DNA from 2 places in the Paenibacillus sp. FSL R10-2788 genome. Region 1 is predicted to be linked to the other one. Evidence: riboswitches for the same ligand, from Rfam matches in the RefSeq annotation. Region 1 holds a riboswitch; the other holds the start of a gene.
The links. A riboswitch is a leader RNA that binds a small molecule or an ion and turns the genes downstream of it on or off. The one in region 1 is predicted to bind cyclic di-GMP.
Positions count from the first base shown of each region.

Region 2: another riboswitch for cyclic di-GMP. It lies ahead of NSQ50_RS01865 (anti-repressor SinI family protein); the one in region 1 lies ahead of NSQ50_RS30150 (NPCBM/NEW2 domain-containing protein).

Region 1 covers NZ_JBBOQA010000001.1:6,790,448-6,795,859, forward strand. The annotation lists gene NSQ50_RS30150 (NPCBM/NEW2 domain-containing protein) at 1-2,872, opposite strand, end outside; cyclic di-GMP riboswitch class I at 3,131-3,217, opposite strand; gene NSQ50_RS30155 (hypothetical protein) at 3,375-3,947, opposite strand; gene NSQ50_RS30160 (EAL domain-containing protein) at 4,058-5,041, opposite strand; gene NSQ50_RS30165 (Crp/Fnr family transcriptional regulator) at 5,097-5,412, opposite strand, start outside.
Region 2 covers NZ_JBBOQA010000001.1:419,421-424,832, forward strand. The annotation lists gene NSQ50_RS01860 (2-oxoglutarate dehydrogenase E1 component) at 1-1,888, opposite strand, end outside; cyclic di-GMP riboswitch class I at 2,359-2,443, shown strand; gene NSQ50_RS01865 (anti-repressor SinI family protein) at 2,471-2,626, shown strand; gene NSQ50_RS01870 (helix-turn-helix domain-containing protein) at 2,734-3,063, opposite strand; gene NSQ50_RS01875 (TasA family protein) at 3,233-3,841, opposite strand; gene sipW (signal peptidase I SipW) at 3,932-4,522, opposite strand; gene NSQ50_RS01885 (hypothetical protein) at 4,524-5,412, opposite strand, start outside.

The DNA of each region.
Region 1 (5,412 bases):
TAAGCTCTTTATCTATACTGAAACTTAACGTGTTCGTTCTAGCCGTGGTGTTAGGTGTGATATTAACCTTAATGGCCAGATTTTTATCCGCTATTCCAGTTCCCTCATAATTAATCACCGAGTTATTTAAATACCATAACTTTTGCGGTGCCGGATACTTGGCTACTTTCGCTTTTGTCTCAGGATTCACAGTGAAGCCATGTCTGGCAAAATAGCTGCTTAAATCTAATCCCAGTACTTCGGAGGAGAACTCCACCAAATACTGCTGCTTAGAATTGTCACCGTTGGTAAGGATGACCTTCCGCTCCCGATATAGCTTGGTCAGCTCTGTCCAGTATCCCGGATGTGCCAGCTCCAGCTGCCAATAGGCTCCGAGTTGTGCAAATAAGCCCTGCTGATTCATAACCACTTTGTTTTCTTCGAGGACATATTTATAGATATCTGATTCATACGGTATACGATTATCTATCGAATTCGCCGCGACAGACATAAACATAGACACCATATTATTAGTTACTTCGCCATATTCCCGTTCACCCATAGCCAAGCGATGCCCGATTTCGTGATTCAGTCCCCAGCCCGGATAAGCTTTGTTAAAATCACCTAACATGGTTCCTACTGTTCCAAGTTGGATCCCTGTATGATCTCCCGCTGCATACATCGCACCATAAGGCTGCATCAAGCGAATATTCTCACGAATTAGCTTGGCATCATGAATCTCGCTACTGCCATCCAGGCCATAGAAGGCAAAAATACTCTTCATCCAGGTGTCATACCCAGTTACGGTGTCCAGCGGGTTATTTCCTTGCGTAATATATTTGTTGTACGCCTCCGTCGCCGTTCCTGTGAAAATAACATGATCGCTGGCCAGTTCTACCACATCTATGAGTTTACGATCTTGAACATTTGGATGAGCCGCTTTATCTTCGTCTAGTCTTTGTTTGTATGTGATTAAGAAGGTTTTGAATTGTTCTGGATCCGTGGTCTTGGTCATAAAAGGAATCTTTTCTAAACCTTCGAAGCGGATCAATGGCGCTTTCCCTTGTTCCTCTGCTGTATAGGGATTTACGATATAAACGGTGCCGCCCTTAGTCACTTCATGTGCATAATAACTATTCATAGCAAATTCAGGAACGGTTATAATGTTCTTACCTGGACGCAATTGCACACCTCTAGCCCAAACATTCCAAGCGGCCTCTTGTTGAGAAAAGACTAAAGAAGGTAGCTTATCGTTAGAAGCTGCATCCACATAAACGTTGATCGTATCTCCAGGCATTGCAACGAGACCTGTAGGCTGGTTGTTCGTACCAAAACCAATTCTCAGGTTTTCCTGCGCATGCTTTTTCATATCTCCACGTTGTTCCGCCTCAATGATGGTGCCTTCGGTTTCAACTTCACCATTCACTAGCCTCTTAGCTAAATCCAAAGAATCTTTCAGGATTGGATAGAGCGGATGTACTTTTGCCGCTTCTTCTAATTCGTTGATTGCTTCGACGCTATTATAAGCAGGCACAACCGCACTCATCGTTCCATCTGTGAAAATACCATTTACAGCTTCGCTTACTTTATCTTCTGTATAAAATCTAAATTCAGCCGCAAAAGGTCTGTTGATATTAGCTTTTGTGAACTTAAATTTTAATCTTTTAAACTTCGTCGGTTCGAATTTAAATTCCAGAAAGTCATTGGTACTAATCGCGGTTCCGCTAGATACAAGTTGGAAGGTCTCTCCTTTACTCGTCTCTGATGCATAGATTTCAAAAGCCTCTGGGAATCCTTTGCGGTTATCTCTAGCCAAAAAAGCCACTCTGTCCAGCACTTCCGCTTGCGCTAGTTCAAACACGACTTCATTCGTGAAGCTTGCATCATTGTTTTTGTTCGTTTCCCAATGCGTAGTGGGCTGGTCATCCAGCATATATTCAGGCTTCGTACCTGGGTAGCTTCCACCGTTCACCGTTACTTTTGATACGTTTGCATTCGGCATTCTATAAGCTTGGCTATAGGCATTTTCATAGGCTGTTCCATACCCTTTTAGCTTCGAAACCTTGGCTGCCGTTGCCTCTACCTGATGGTTCTTCAAAAGGATCTTTGCATTCTCTATCTCTTCTTTAAACTGCGCATACAGTGGATGTGCCTGCACTTCATTCTCTAAAGCTGTTAATTTCTCTGTCGTATTAAAGGCAGCACTAACTTGGCTCAAGGTATCATCTGTAAATAATTTTTTCATTTTAGCAGAGACACTATCCTCTTTATAAAAAGAAAACTCAGCCGCACTCGCCCAATCTTGGTTCGCTTTTTTGAAGACAAATTTAAGTCTCTTAAAAGCCGTAGGTGCGAACTGAATCTCCACTACATCACCGGTTGAGCCTGTATATTCTCCAGAAGACACGAGCGTAAAATCACCCGCATCGGTAGTGGAGCCGTAGATATCAAATTCTTGAGCAAAACCTTTACCTTTCGCACCGGATTGCCTAGCCGCGTATACCATTCTATTTAATTCAGTGGACTCATTGAAAACAAACACAACCTCATTCGTAAACGTTGAACTATTCGGTTTGCCAGTCTCCCAATGCGTGCTCATATCCCCATCCATAGCCTTAGCTATAGGCGAGCCTGAGTAGTTGCCACCGTTATTTGTGATGGATTTAATATTTGCTGGATTCATTCTAAAAACCTCATTATAGGCATTTAGAGCATCCTTGCCGTACAGCTCAAACGGAATAACCGAGGCGTTGCTTAATAAGTTAACCTTACTTTGCGCCACTGTTTTTGTTACATTTACCTTGCTTGCCTCACTTGCTAAAGCATAACCTGCCTCACTCGAAAAACTGGCCAACATGGCCGCCGATGTAGCGATCGCAATCATTTTCTTCATCTCTTCTTACCCCCAGATGTCATATGAATCTCTCCAGTGCCCAAAAATGGGCACAAAAAAAACTACCCCAAAAGAGTAGCTTGATTGCGTATAAAGTCGCCTAAAAATTAAGACTTAATTTTTATTAAACCTTAACAAGCATAAACGCCTTCGGCGTCCTTATAAGGACGGTAAGCGTTTAAGCGAGAAATATAAGATATTAAGTATAGGTGTATAACTTATACTTTCTTATATTTTAACAAAAAGCGTTACACACTCTTTGGCAGCTGGCTGACAATAGTTATGATAACCTTAGTCCCTATAGCTTTGCGTCCCTACATTTCCATAGGTTTGCCTATGAAGTTTCGAATACATTCAAAGAGTAACATAAGCCTAGATCTGATCGCATGATTAATTGGTATGAAATGAGTATAGGTAATTGCAATTAGTTTTTCTCATGTGATAGATATTATTTATCGACTATCCCGGAAGAGAATGGGATCCTTTAGGACTGGAGGTCTAATTAACTCCCCGATCCGAACAAACGCCGGAACCAATTCCACACATCGCCCGTGATGGGAATTAATCCGAAACCATGTTCGCCAACTGCGATTACACCATATGCCCATTGTCCGATAGCTATGGCACCCCCAGCGATCCTGCCTATCGCTATCGCACCAAACGCCGTATCCCCTATGGCGATGGCCCCCAACGCTTTTTCCGCGATTGCGATCGCTCCTACAGCCACTCCTGCAATCGCAATCGCTCCCACTGCGAAGCCAAGCCAGCTAAGTGCTATTGCTCCAATCGCTAACCACATTCCCAGTGATATTGCTCCTAAGGAAAGTACGCCCACGCTTATCGCACCTATGGAAATCAATCCGACAGCTACATCTCCAATAGCGATTAAACCAACAGCTGTCTTTACACGGGGTTTACTTCCATGACCATACTTTTGACCTGAGTATCGCCCTAAATTACTACGAATACTGATGACCGGAAATGAGGGAGAAGGCCATTGATAATCAATTTCTCGTCCATCAAAGCCCCTAGAATCCGCCCAGCGCGTTACAAATTGATGCCATTTCATATCCATCCCGTCCCCCTTTTCAAATTACCTAAATTATACAACCCCGGGGGTTGGCTGTACTCAGACTCTGACCTGAAATTCATCTCATCCTCTGGACCGATATATACTCATTAGGATTACTGTTTGGGAATAGGATCAGGCTTTCCAAATAAATATCCCTGAAACAACTGATAACCACTCTGCTTAAGCCATTCAAAGTCCTCTCTAAACTCCACACCTTCTGCTAAAGGAACAGATTGGATTTCTAAAGCCTTTTCTAAAAATTGTTTAGCTATTTTCTGTTTGTTCGGATCACTGGACACGCCTTGAACATATTTCATATCTAACTTCATGTAATGAGGTTTAAGCTCCAATAACATCTCGATTGTGCTGAAGCCTTCCCCAACATCATCTAAAGCGTATTCAAATCCCCGGTCCTTGTAATATGTCAAAATAGCTTTCAAATGAGCGAGATCATCCACTTTCTCCGTTTCAACAACTTCAAAGACAAAAAGAGAGGGATCGACACCTAATTGATTAGCCAATTCAACCGTTGATCTTAAGCAGAACTCTGGAGCGTAAATTGATGTAGGGATAAAATTAATAAACGTTTTTTTATTTAAGGGCGCAGCATATTTTACGGCAGTCATTCTACATAACCGGTCTAAAGCATATAAACGCCCACGATTCCGTGCTGCCGCAAAGATCTCATTAGGATAGATAAGGGATCCATCTTCTTTTTTAAATCTCGATAAAAGCTCGTATGCAAAAATCTCTTCCCTTACGTTCACAATCGGTTGGAAGTAACAAGTAACAAGACCCTTAGTGATAACCTCATCAATCCACTTCATATCCATTACAGTAGACATCTCGGATAGAGGTCTCCATGCTTGGTCATCTATACGAAATTCAATTTTCCCGGACTCCATATGATCGTTACAGAAATCTAGAAGATCTCGCGCTTCAGCTTCCTTAATCGTAATCACATTTTCTTCTACCTTATGTATCGTATTACTTCTACTCAAGTGATGAATAACCTTAGGTAAAACCCTAAGATTAAGCTCACCATGAGGCTTGATTTGAAAATTCAGCTCTCTTACTACACAATGATTACAAGCCATATTCATAACCCCTTTAATAATCGATTCTCTGAAAAAGATCCCGGAACGGCTCTTCTCAATCGAAATCCGTATACTCCAGTAAATATGTCGCGTCTAACACGGTGATCTGCTGATGTTGAATCTCAATAATCTTTTGCTCTTGCAGATCTTTAAGCACAAGGGTAGCCGTCTCCCTTAACGTTCCGATCATATCCGCGAACTGCTGATGGGTCAATCGAAGATCAATCCTCTGTTTGCCTTGCTCCTCTACTCCAAATCTTTGGTATAGTCTTCTCAGCGTAAATATCGCACGCGCTCTCGCATCATGAAATTTCATTTCATGTAATAACCGATTCGATAAAAATAAACGGTCCATTTGCAGCAGCATCAAT
Region 2 (5,412 bases), 6.4 Mb from region 1:
GTGCGAAGGTTCCGCGTTGGGCATCTTGACCGCTCAGTCGGATGGGCGTCCCATTTTTCAAAATGGTAGCGAAGGCTAACGTTTCAGCCAGTGCCCAGTCGACCTTTTCACCCTCATTCAGTGCATCTTTACGACGTTGTAAAATGCGCTCCAGCTTCGGATAAACCTGGAATCCAGCTGGAACCGTCAACAGTTCACGATTGATCTCCTGCAGGCTGGAGATGGATACCGCTGTAGTGTTTGCCGCTGCGCGGTCCGTTTGTAGAGGAATGAAGGCTTTGGGTTCTTTTTTCTTATGATTGCCTTCCTTCATATTATCGTACGCACGCTGCAATACGCTTTCTGCTTCAGCATTCATCTTTTGTACGTCTTCGGCGGTAAGAACCTTTTCGTTTTTCAGTCTCTCTGCATAAACCTTGTAGACGGTCGGATGATTGCGAACCTTGCCGTAGACAATAGGTTGTGTGGTTTCAGGATCATCCATTTCGTTGTGACCATGACGGCGGTAGCCGATGAGATCAATTACGAAATCTTTTTTGAATTGATGGCGGTATGCGCTAGCTAAACGTACGGCTGCTACGCAGGCCTCTGGGTCATCAGCGTTGACATGGACTATCGGGATTTCATACCCTTTGGCAATGTCACTCGCATAATGCGTAGAACGGGAATCTTCACTTTCAGTCGTAAAACCAATTCGGTTATTAACAATGATATGGATCGTCCCACCATTTTGATAACCTTGAAGTTTGCCGATATTAAGCGTTTCTGCAACAATTCCTTCACCTGGAAAAGCAGCATCACCATGCATCAGCACCGCCATAGCTTTACTGGTATCAATCTTCGGCAGTCCTGCAGTGCTCCGGTCTTCTTGTGCGGCACGAGTGAAACCTTCCACGACAGGATTGACGAATTCCAAGTGACTTGGGTTATTCGCTAGTGTTATTCTTGTGCGTACGGTTTCTCCTTCACGGACAGCACGGTCTGCACCGAGATGGTATTTCACATCACCTGTCCAGCCATAGTTAATGCCTGTGGAGCCTTCGGAAGGGAAAAGCTCCTTGTTCGGAGAATGATGAAACTCTGAAAATATGATATCATAAGGTTTGCCCAAAATATGTGCAAGGACGTTGAGGCGACCGCGATGCGCCATGCCCATCAAAATATGCTCTGCACCGTCATGTGCAGCAGCGCGTACGATTTCGTCTAACATCGGCACAAGAGCATCATTGCCTTCAAGACTGAAACGCTTCTGACCTACAAAAGTCTTGTGGAGGAAGGTTTCAAATTGCTCTACCTGAATCAGGCGGTTCAGGAGCTCTTTGCGTTCTGTATTATTCAGGGGTGCTGGTGAGCTGGTGGATTCTGCCTGTCTATTTAGCCATTGCAGTTCTTTTTCTTCATGCACATGCCCGAATTCATAGGCGATAGTCTTGGTGTATGCCTGACGCATACGTTGCACGGCATCCCACCCGGTATGCACATCATTCGGCGCATTTTCCCATATAAGCGTGGCAGGCAGTGCAATCAGGTCTTCGCGGGTCAGCCCATAGGTTTCAGGCTCAAGATATTTTGCCATGGGATTCTGATCGCGTACCAGCGGATCAATTTCAGCGGCCATATGGCCATATATACGAATATTGGCGATTAGCTTGGAAGCTCTTACTGCTTTTCTAAGCCATTCGGTGTCTCCCGAGATGCGCGGCTGAGGAGCCGGTTCGCTATCCGGAGTTAGGGGAGGGGGTCCCGAATTTGTAAAAAGCTCGCGATAATTATTTTCTACGGTGGAGGGATCTTTCACAAACTGTTCATATCTTTCTTGAATGTAGCCTAAATTGGGTCCGTAATACTTACTCCAAATGGATTCGTTATAGGGCTCTTTGGCTGCCATGAATACATCCTCCTTAACGGATGAACTCCATACGTGACATTTTGTGTCAACGCTTACTGGAGCTGTGATGATTGCGGTTTCATTTCTCATCTTATTGTGCTACTTTCAGCCACTGTAATCAATTCATTCTTTCGTCCAATACGTTCGCAAAATGGTATAGGTTAGCTTGTTCTAATGAAAAGAAGGGTGTTTCTTCTCATTACCCATTCTAAAGGCCTATTAAAATGATTCTATTATCCTTATTTTTAACTATTAGGTCAGTAAATATTTATTTTGCTAGTACAATTTATTTTATGTAACGGACGAGTATCGTGATAATCGGACAAGATCTTTGAAAAAAAATCTTTTATTTTTCGTTTTTAAAATAGAAAGTAACCAGGAATCGACACACTTTTCCGCTTTCTTTTTGTATAATGTTATTGCAGATAGTAATTTTATAGTTTTTTAAGCAGATCCTTTCGTGAAAAGGGTCCAGTAAAAGGTAAACTTGCCGAAAGGAAGGGGCACAAAGTCGCGGGTCTAAGGTAGAGATACTATGACAGCCGGATTGCCTGGGGACGTAAAATCTTAGGGGGAGATTTTTTGGAAAAGTCCAACCAGGGTAGCAACAGAGAACAGCAGTTTATTGATCTGGATCAAGAGTGGGTACATTTATTATTAGCAGCTAAGAAGGCTGGCATTAAGGCAGATGAAATCCGCCAGTTCTTTCATGAGAAAACTGTGCAGATCGTGCAGTAATACATTAGAGGGGTTACATATCGAAAAAGGGCACAGCGGTTCTTCGCTGTGTCCTTTTTCGATATGATTTAGTAGAAGAGAGGATCGTACCAGATTAGTAGGAAGTATTAATCCTTTTGATCGAGCTTCCATTTCTGATAGTCCAGAAATTCTTTGAATTCGCGTTTGCTAATGCCTGAGTCCATAGCTTCCTGCACCAATCGGAACCATTCCGAATCTAAATGTGATTCCTCTGCATCATTTGGTTCTCCATAGAGTAGGGCATGAATGGATACCTGAAGCGCGTCAGCGATCTTTTCGATAAACTGGATGGATGGATTGGATTGGATGTTTCTCTCCACGTTGCTAAGATACGACTTAGCCACATCTGCTCTGTCCGCAAGCTCAGATAGGGAGAAACCCTTGTCTAGGCGGAGCTGCTGGATACGTTGGCCCATATTCTGTGGCACTATGCTGACGCCCCTCCGTAATTTTTGTTATTAGTATAGCAAATATCAATAAATCGGACAAAGTTTATTGTAAAGAGAAGAGCAGCAATCTGCTTATCCGTGGCCGGATTCAGGATCTGCTGCTCTTCGAGTATTTTATTAAATTACTTTATTGATCTTAGTAGTCTTTTTTCGCACCTTGTTTAGCTACGAAATCCCAAGTCAGTGTTAAGCTATCGCCTTGGAAAATATTTTGATCTTGGTTATTTTCCACAAATTCGAATTGGACGGAGAAGCTGTCATTGGTACCGGCTTTAATACCGGATGCTTCGGTAAAGAGTTGATCCCAACCTGTATTTTTTACGAGATCCGGATGCTGACTTTTTAAAGCAGCAAGTGTAGTCTCATAAACTACATTTTCAGGAGAGACGATAGGTACTCCTTTATCATTATTTCTAAGGAATTTAACTTTAATGAACTCGGCTAAATCCAGGTAGTTATCTCCTTTAGCATCCGTGATTTGAGTCGATGTATTCAGAATGATAGATCCGATATCGAGCGAACCATCGTTTTTCAATTTGAAGGATTTAGTTACAGTATCACCTGGTTTCAGGTTAGGAATATTAACGATGACAGAAGGGTCGGAGTTCAGATCGAGTGTACCCGCTGCGAATGTAGCTGTGCTTTGCGCAGTGTCGCTAAAGTATGCGAAGGTTCCTCCGCCGATTAATGATAAACCCAGTGCTGCAGATGCTACGCCAAGACCCAATGTTTTCTTGATACCCATAATAAAATTCCTCCTCAAATTTGTGTTTGAATTTTTTATAAAATTTATATATTGTATCTTCCGGTTCGTAAGCGGAAGTGGACAATCAACTTAGGGCTGTGTTTCTGTTGGGGACGGTGAGGCTGGCAGTAGGGCAGCATTTTTCTTTTCTAATGCAGCTACAGCCTTCCAAGAGGTATACAGAGCATAGAGCAGAAGCATCAAGCCAGGCACGATCATGAGGACTACACTTCCAGCTTTGGAAACCGCGAAATTCATAGCGTAACCGACATAGGGTACAGTGACCCCGGTATACTGAGCTACAACATTCGCAGAACTGGTAGGGTTCATGTCGGGTGCGTCGTTGTTATCGCCTTTAGTGCGATAAACAGCTTCACCAGTAGCGTTATTGACGGTCGCTTCTACAATCCGGTGAGTAATGAGCAGATTATCTTCGTTCCTAAAGGTGATGACATCGCCTGGTTTGAAACGATTCATATCCCCTCCGGGTTTTAATGCGACAATTGAGCCTGTCTGAATTCCTGGTTCCATCGATCCTGAGAGTACGGTTTTGATCTCATATCCGAAGAAAGCAGGTTCACCACCGGAGGCCTTGGATAACACTACGGCTGCCACCAGCAGAATAAAGATCACAAGCATTAAGCTCGATAAGGTATTATTGATAATTTTTTTAATTCGCATCTTATTCTCCACCTTTCTCAGGTTGAGGGTCCGAAGGAGCTTGGGTTGCTACCGGCGGGGTAGTCGTACTGTCTTCCGCCTTTGGCGTCTCTTGTGGAGCCTCTTGCTGAGGAACATCTTTTGGAATTGTGAGCTCTTCACCAATTTCCGGCTTAACCGGGTCAGTGGCTGGGGCTTCAGGTTGTTCTTTATTTGGGGCTTCCGGAGCAGCTTCACCTGACGTTGGAGGGGTTGCCTCAGCTTTCGCTTTATCCTCGGCTTCTTGTTGCTTGTTCTCCTCAGCCAAACGTTCTTCTTCCTTCTTCGCTTCTTCTTCTTTCTTTGCTTGCTCTTCTTCTAGCCGAGCTTTTTCAAGCTCTTCTAGTTTTTGCTCGCGAGTCTGACTGATCATTTGGAGTTTATCTTGAAGGGTAGTGATACCTGAGGTTGCCGATTCTTTAAGGTTAGTCAATTCGGTATTTAGAGCTTCATAAGTGGAGGTGAGGTCGCTAGAGATCACGCCATCTGGTTGAGTGAAGGTAATCAGGAATGGCAGTGGCTGTGGGAACTCTCCTTCGCGTAATTCAAGTTGTCCATAAACATCACTGGTAACTACCGAAGCGAATGGAAGACCGACATCGTGTATGGAGGTTAGGTAACTAATAACTCCATTTAAGGAAGCATTCAAGGATTCCGAGATCACACCACTTTGATTCAGGCTGCTTTGTAAATCTCTGAAAAATTGCTCATCCTTGATTTCTAGACAGTTTGAATCTAGAGAAGTCATATATCCTCCTATCTGGAAGAGTAAGGCTGCTGCTGCACTTAGCTCATTGTGGATTTGATTCCAAATTTGGCTGTTAGCCGCCAGTTGCTCGTTAACGCTATCTATTTGGGATTGAAGCGCCGCT